DNA from 2 places in the Janibacter terrae genome. Region 2 is predicted to be linked to the other one. Evidence: riboswitches for the same ligand, from Rfam matches in the RefSeq annotation. Region 2 holds a riboswitch; the other holds the start of a gene.

Region 1 (3,389 bases), 720 kb from region 2:
AAGGAGGCCGCGGACCCGCTCGAGGCCAAGGCGAAGGCCAAGGGCCTCAACTACGTCAAGCTCGACGGCAACGTCGGCATCATCGGCAACGGCGCCGGGCTCGTCATGAGCACCCTCGACGTCGTCGCCTACGCGGGTGAGGACTACACCGCGGGCAGGGCCAAGCCGGCCAACTTCCTCGACATCGGTGGCGGCGCCTCGGCCGAGGTCATGGCCAACGGTCTGGACGTCATCCTCCACGACGAGCAGGTCAAGTCCGTCTTCGTCAACGTCTTCGGCGGCATCACCGCGTGCGACGCGGTCGCCGACGGCATCGTGGGCGCGCTCAAGACGCTGGGCGACGGGGCGACCAAGCCGCTCGTCGTCCGCCTCGACGGCAACAACGTCGAAGAGGGTCGCCGCATCCTCGCCGAGTTCAACCACCCCCTCGTGTCCATCGAGGACACCATGGACGGCGCCGCCCGCAAGGCCGCCGAGCTGGCCGCGAAGTAAAGGACGCAGACACAGACATGGCAATCTTCCTCACCGCTGACTCCAAGGTCATCGTCCAGGGCATGACCGGCTCCGAGGGCATGAAGCACACCACGCGCATGCTCGCCTCCGGCACCAACGTCGTGGGCGGCGTCAACCCCAAGAAGGCCGGCCAGAGCGTCGACTTCCCGGGTGGCCAGTCCGTCCCCGTCTTCGGCTCCGTCGCCGACGCCATCAAGGAGACCGGCGCCGACGTGTCGGTCATCTTCGTGCCGCCGGCCTTCGCCAAGTCCGCCGTCGTCGAGGCGATCGACGCCGAGATCGGCCTCGCCGTGATCATCACCGAGGGCATCGCGGTCAAGGACTCGGCGGAGTTCTACAACTACTCCAAGGGCAAGGCCACGCGTCTCATCGGCCCCAACTGCCCGGGCCTGATCAGCCCCGGCAAGGCCAACGCCGGCATCATCCCGGCGGACATCGCCGGCGCCGGGCGCATCGGTCTCGTGTCGAAGTCGGGCACGCTGACCTACCAGATGATGTACGAGCTGCGTGAGTTCGGCTTCTCCACGGGCGTCGGCATCGGTGGCGACCCGATCATCGGGACGACGCACATCGACTGCCTCGAGGCGTTCGAGAACGACCCCGAGACCGACGCGATCGTCATGATCGGCGAGATCGGTGGCGACGCCGAGGAGCGCGCCGCGGCGTACATCAAGGACCACGTGACCAAGCCGGTCGTCGGCTACGTCGCCGGCTTCACCGCCCCGGAGGGCAAGACCATGGGCCACGCCGGCGCCATCGTCTCCGGCTCCTCCGGTACGGCGGCCGCCAAGAAGGAGGCCCTCGAGGCCGCCGGTGTCAAGGTCGGCAAGACGCCGTCTGAGACGGCGGACCTCATGCGCGAGATCATGAAGGGCCTGTCCAGCTGAGGACGTCCCGGCCTGACGAAGGGCGCCGCACACGACCACGTGTGCGGCGCCCTTCGTCGTGAGGACGTGGGCGGACGAAGACCTGACGCAATCGGGGCAAGGCTCAGGTACGTCGCCACGCACTGAGACACCCCGCGGTCCACGTGGGCGCCACCACGTGGACCGCGGGTGACCCTGCTGCGGGGCGCGAGTATCCTTCACGGCGTACGAGTTGTCGTACGCGTGCTCCGGGGTCGGTGCAATTCCGAGCCGGCGGTGACAGTCCGCGAACCCGTCCTCCTCACCGAGGTCGGGCCGAGCCGGTGAAATTCCGGGACCGACGGTGAAAGTCCGGATGGGAGGCAGCACGCGGCGTCGCCTGCCGTGCCGTGCGTGGGTCCTCCACACCCGGCGCGGTCCCACCGGGGTGCCGGTGGCCCGGCGCACGCCGCCACGCCCGACGGGCGTGTCTCCCTTCGCCCCCGTGGTCCGCGTCGGACCACGGAGAGGCACATGCAGCACCGCTTGATCATCGAGACCGCGATGGCGCGAGCCGTCGGGCTGGCCGCGCGCGGCCTCGGTCGCACCAGCCCCAACCCGGTCGTCGGCTGCGTCGTGCTCGACGCCAGCGGGCGCATCGTGGGCGAGGGCCACCACGAGCGGGCCGGGGGACCGCACGCCGAGGTCGTCGCCCTGCGGGCCGCCGGCGACGCCGCCCGCGGCGGCACCGCCGTCGTCACCCTCGAGCCGTGCCGGCACACGGGCCGCACCGGACCGTGCACGAGCGCGCTGCTCGAGGCGGGCATCGCGAGCGTCGTCATCGCCGTGCCCGACCCCACGCGCACCGCCGGCGGGGGAGCGGACCTGTTGCGGGACAACGGTGTCGACGTCGTGGAGGGAGTCGGTCGGGAGGCCGCCGCGCACGTCAACCGGGCCTGGCTGCGCGCGACGGTCGCCGGTCGACCGCACGTCACGTGGAAGCTCGCGAGCACCCTCGACGGCCGCACCGCCGCCGCCGACGGGACGAGCCGGTGGATCACCGGGCCGCAGGCGCGGGCCGCCGTGCACCGGCTGCGCGCGGAGCGCGACGCGGTCCTCGTCGGGGGCGGGACGCTGCGGGCCGACGACCCCCACCTCGCCGTCCGGGACCTGCCGGGCGCCCACCAGCCACTGCGCGTCGTCCTCGACTCCGGAGCGAGGATCCCGCTCGACGCCCGCGTGCTCGACGACGTCGCACCGACCCTCGTCGTCGTCGCGGACGACGCCGACGCCTCCCGGCTGCTCGCCGCCGGCGTCGACGTCCTCGCCGCGCCGCGCGGCCCGCGCGGCCTCGACGTCGCAGCCGTCCTCACGACCCTGCACGAGCGCGGGGTGCGCTCGCTGCTCCTCGAGGGCGGCGCGAGCCTTGCCGCCACCTGCATCGCGCACGACCTCGTCGACGAGGTCGTCGCCCACATCGCCCCCGCCCTGCTCGGCGCCGGGACCTCGGTCCTCGCCGACGCGGGCATCACGACCATGACCGGCGCGCTGCGCCTCGACACGACCGACGTGCGGCGGCTGGGCGACGACGTCGCCCTCACCGCCACCGTCAGAAGGGACCACTGATGTTCACCGGGATCATCGAGGAGCTGGGGGAGGTCGTCGCCGTCGAGGAGGGGGCCGACTCCAGCCGCATCACCGTGCGAGGGCAGGTCACGACGACCGACGCACCGCACGGGGCCTCCATCGGCGTCAACGGCGCCTGCCTCACCGTCACCGACACGGAGGCGAAGGGGGGTGAGGTCACCTTCGACGTCATGGCCGAGAGCCTGCGCCGCACCGTCCTCGGCGACCTCGCCGTCGGCGACGTGGTCAATCTCGAGCGGGCCATGGTGCTCGGCGCCCGCCTCGACGGCCACCTCGTGCAGGGGCACGTCGACGGGACCGCGACGATCACCCAGCGCCGCCCGGGCGACCGGTGGGAGGAGGTGCGCCTGGCGATCGACCCCGGGCTGGCCCCCTTCGTCGTCG
Region 2 (3,389 bases):
CGGCGACGATCAGCTCCTTGCTGTCGCGGCGGACCCGGTACCCGGACTCGCGCAGCATCTCGACGGCGGGTTCGGACAGGGAGCCCTTGTTGGGCACGGCGATGCGCACGGCGGTCCTCTCAGAGGTGGGTGTAGACGTCTTCGACGGTGAGGCCACCGTCGATCATCAGCACCTGCAGGTGGTAGAGCAGCTGGCTGATCTCGTCGGCCAGCTCCTCCTTGCTCTCGTACTCGGCGGCCATCCACACCTCGGCGGCCTCCTCGACGATCTTCTTCCCGATCGCATGGGTCCCGGCGTCGAGCTGCGCCACGGTGCCCGATCCCTCGGGCCGCTCGGCGGCCTTGCGGGAGAGCTCGTCGAAGAGGGTCTCGAAGGTCTTCACGAGCGCCCAGCCTAGTTCGCCACGAGCGACCGCTCGCCCGCGGGTTCACCGTCCGGACTCTCGACCCGCGAGGCGCGCCGCCAGACGACGAAGCCGTAGACGACGAAGATCGCGTACACGGCGTAGAGGAAGGCGGTCGGCAGGTAGCCGCTGTGCCACAGCAGCGGCACCCCCACGAGGTCCACGCCGATCCAGATGAGCCAGAACTCGTTCCAGCCGCGCGCCATGGCGTAGGTCGCGAGCAGCGAGCCCATGAAGATCCACGCGTCGGCCCAGAAGTACCAGCGCGGCGCCGGCCACCCCGCACCGAGCACGGCGAAGACCTGCTGGACGATCACGATGCCGATGACTGCGGTGACGAGCAGACCGAGGCGCTCGGCCCCCTTCGCCCACCGCGGGGTGATCGCGTGCCCGTCGCCACCTGTCCGCGCCGACCTCACCTGCCGCCAGCGCCACCAGCCGTAGAGCGAGGTGACGATGAAGAAGATCTGCCGGGCGGACTGGCCGAAGAGCGGCGCCTTGTCGTCCACGCCGACGGTGATCCCGATGTAGACGAGGAAGAGGATGGCGTTGCCGACGATGCCGATCGGCCACGCCCACACCCTGCGCAGCATCCCCCCGACGGCGGAGGCGAGACCGAAGCCGATCCCGATGACCTCCATGAGCGAGAGGCGGTAGCCGGCGATGTCGACGCCGGCCGAGTAAATCCATTCGATGATGGACATGCGTCGTCCTTGTCCGCGCGTGCCGCTCTCGTCCGGACTCTCACCGTCGGCCCCGGGGTTCTTGACCGGAGTTCACCGTCCGCGCAGGCGGTCGGGTCGCGGGCTCTCACCGCCGGTGCGGATTTTCACCGCGTCACGTGGCACGTGCAGGGACATTGTGCGAAGGGTTGGCCCGCTCGGCAATTCGGGCGTGCACAACAGGTCGTCCTGACGCAGTCGGTGGCGATATCCGCCACGAGATGCACCAGGACGACTCTTCGTGCACGGCGGGGTGACCAGTCGGTCAGTGGGCGTGCCCCTGCGCCAGCGCGCGCAGCTCCTCGACGGCCGCGGCGGCCGACTCGGCACCGTAGACCGCGGACCCGGCGACGAAGACGTCGGCGCCCGCCTCGGCGCACTGCTCGATGGTCCTGGCCGAGACTCCCCCGTCGACCTGGACCCAGATGTCACCGCCGTGGCGCTTCACGGCCTCGCGGACCTGCGCGACCTTGGGCATCTGGTCGGCCATGAAGGACTGCCCGCCGAATCCCGGCTCCACGGTCATGACGAGCACCATGTCGAGCTCGGGCAGCAGCTCCTCGTACGGGGCGAAGGGGGTCCCCGGCTTGATCGCCATGCTCGCCCGCGCACCCTGGGCGCGGATGTCGCGGGCGAGGGTCACCGGGTCCTTGGCGGCCTCGATGTGGAAGGTGACGCTCTGCGCCCCGGCCTCGGCGTACGGCGGCGCCCACCGGTCGGGGTCCTCGATCATCAGGTGGCAGTCGATCGGAATCGGGCTCACCCGCAGCAGCGACTCGACGATCGGCAGACCGAGGGTGAGGTTGGGCACGAAGTGGGCGTCCATGACGTCGACGTGCGCCCAGTCGGCGGTGGCGATCGCCTGCAGCTCGGACTGCAGGTTGGCGAAGTCGGCGGACAGGATGCTCGGAGAGATCTGCACGGGGTCCTCTGCTGGTGGGGGTCGGGTGGTGGGTCAGTCCTCGTGGATCGAGAGGATGTTGCCGCACCCGTCCTCGATCTGGAAGTGCAGGCCGATGACGTCGCGGGTCAGCTCCTCGCGGAAGACGATGCCCCCGAGGTCCTTGAGCCGGCGGTACTCCATCTCTGCGTCGTCGACCGCGAGCATGATCGCGGCGAGGCCCTCGCGGTACCGGTGCTGGGAGAAGGCCCGGGTCACCTCGTCCTCGACGGGCTCGAGGTTGAGCTGGCAGCCCCGCTCCCAGCCGCTGCCGGGGCCGAGGATGCACAGCTCCTCGTCCGGCACGACGAGCACGTCGCGCCAGCCGAGCACCCGGGTGTAGAACTCGTGGGCGCGGCGGACGTCGGTGACGAAGAGACCGGTGACGAGGGCGCGCACGTTTCAGCCCTTCTTCCGCAGGAGTGCGAGGAACATGCCGTCCGTGCCGTGCAGGTGGGGCCACAGCTGGGCGTGCGGCCCGTCGCCGAGCCCGGTCAGCTCGGCGGTCGCCGCGTCGGCGAGGAAGGTCCGGGCGTCGAGCACCTCGACGTCGTCACGCTTCTTGAGGACGTCGCGCACGACGAAGGTCGTCTCGGACAGGTGCGGGCTGCACGTCGCGTAGGCGATGACGCCACCGGGGCGCGTCGCGTCGATGCCGGCGGCGAGCAGCTCGCGCTGCAGCGGGCCCAGTCCCGCGAGGTCCGTGGGCTGGCGGCGCCAGCGCGCCTCGGGCCGGCGGCGCAGGGCGCCCAGCCCCGTGCACGGGGCGTCGACGAGCACCCGGTCGTAGACCTCCGGCTCGTCCCGGCCGACCTCGCGGCCGTCGCCGGTGCGCACGACGAGCTCGCGACCGTGGTCCCTGGCCTTGGTCAGCGCGGGGCGCAGGCTCTGGCGGACCAGCTCCGTGCGGTGCTCGCTCACCTCGTTGGCGACGAGGTCGGCCCCCTGCCGCAGCGCGAGCGCCGCGAGCAGGCCTGCCTTGCCACCGGGTCCGGCGCACAGGTCGAGCCACCGCTCGGGTGCACCGACGCTGCGCGGGGTGACCGGCACGGCGGCGAGCGCGAGGGCGAGCAGCTGGCTCCCTTCGTCCTGGACCGCGGCGCGGCCCTCGCGGACGGCGTCGAGCGCACCGGGGTCACCGCTCTCGAGCTCGGCGGCGAAGGGGGACCACCGCCCGGGCTGCGCGCCGGCGGCGAGCAGCTCGTCGACGTCGGCCAGCCCGGGACGGGCGACGAGGGAGACGTCGGCGGGCACGTTGTGCGCGGCGAGGAGCTCCTCGAGCTCCGCGTCCGCGTCGTCGGGCGTCGCGGCGCCGTGGCCGAT

Evidence for each region. Region 2 has a riboswitch for FMN ahead of V3C34_RS11730 (nicotinamide mononucleotide transporter family protein). Riboswitches for the same ligand answer to the same signal wherever they lie in the genome.
Region 1: linked by a shared signal. The riboswitch ahead of ribD (bifunctional diaminohydroxyphosphoribosylaminopyrimidine deaminase/5-amino-6-(5-phosphoribosylamino)uracil reductase RibD) and the one ahead of V3C34_RS11730 (nicotinamide mononucleotide transporter family protein) in region 2 are both predicted to bind FMN.

The regions. Positions count from the first base shown of each region.
Region 1 covers NZ_CP144167.1:3,111,582-3,114,970, reverse strand. The annotation lists gene sucC (ADP-forming succinate--CoA ligase subunit beta) at 1-492, shown strand, start outside; gene sucD (succinate--CoA ligase subunit alpha) at 510-1,400, shown strand; FMN riboswitch at 1,619-1,752, shown strand; gene ribD (bifunctional diaminohydroxyphosphoribosylaminopyrimidine deaminase/5-amino-6-(5-phosphoribosylamino)uracil reductase RibD) at 1,893-2,984, shown strand; gene V3C34_RS15500 (riboflavin synthase) at 2,984-3,389, shown strand, end outside.
Region 2 covers NZ_CP144167.1:2,396,408-2,399,796, forward strand. The annotation lists gene hisG (ATP phosphoribosyltransferase) at 1-109, opposite strand, end outside; gene V3C34_RS11725 (phosphoribosyl-ATP diphosphatase) at 120-383, opposite strand; gene V3C34_RS11730 (nicotinamide mononucleotide transporter family protein) at 395-1,108, opposite strand; FMN riboswitch at 1,125-1,255, opposite strand; gene rpe (ribulose-phosphate 3-epimerase) at 1,392-2,048, opposite strand; gene V3C34_RS11740 (VOC family protein) at 2,082-2,465, opposite strand; gene V3C34_RS11745 (RsmB/NOP family class I SAM-dependent RNA methyltransferase) at 2,469-3,389, opposite strand, start outside.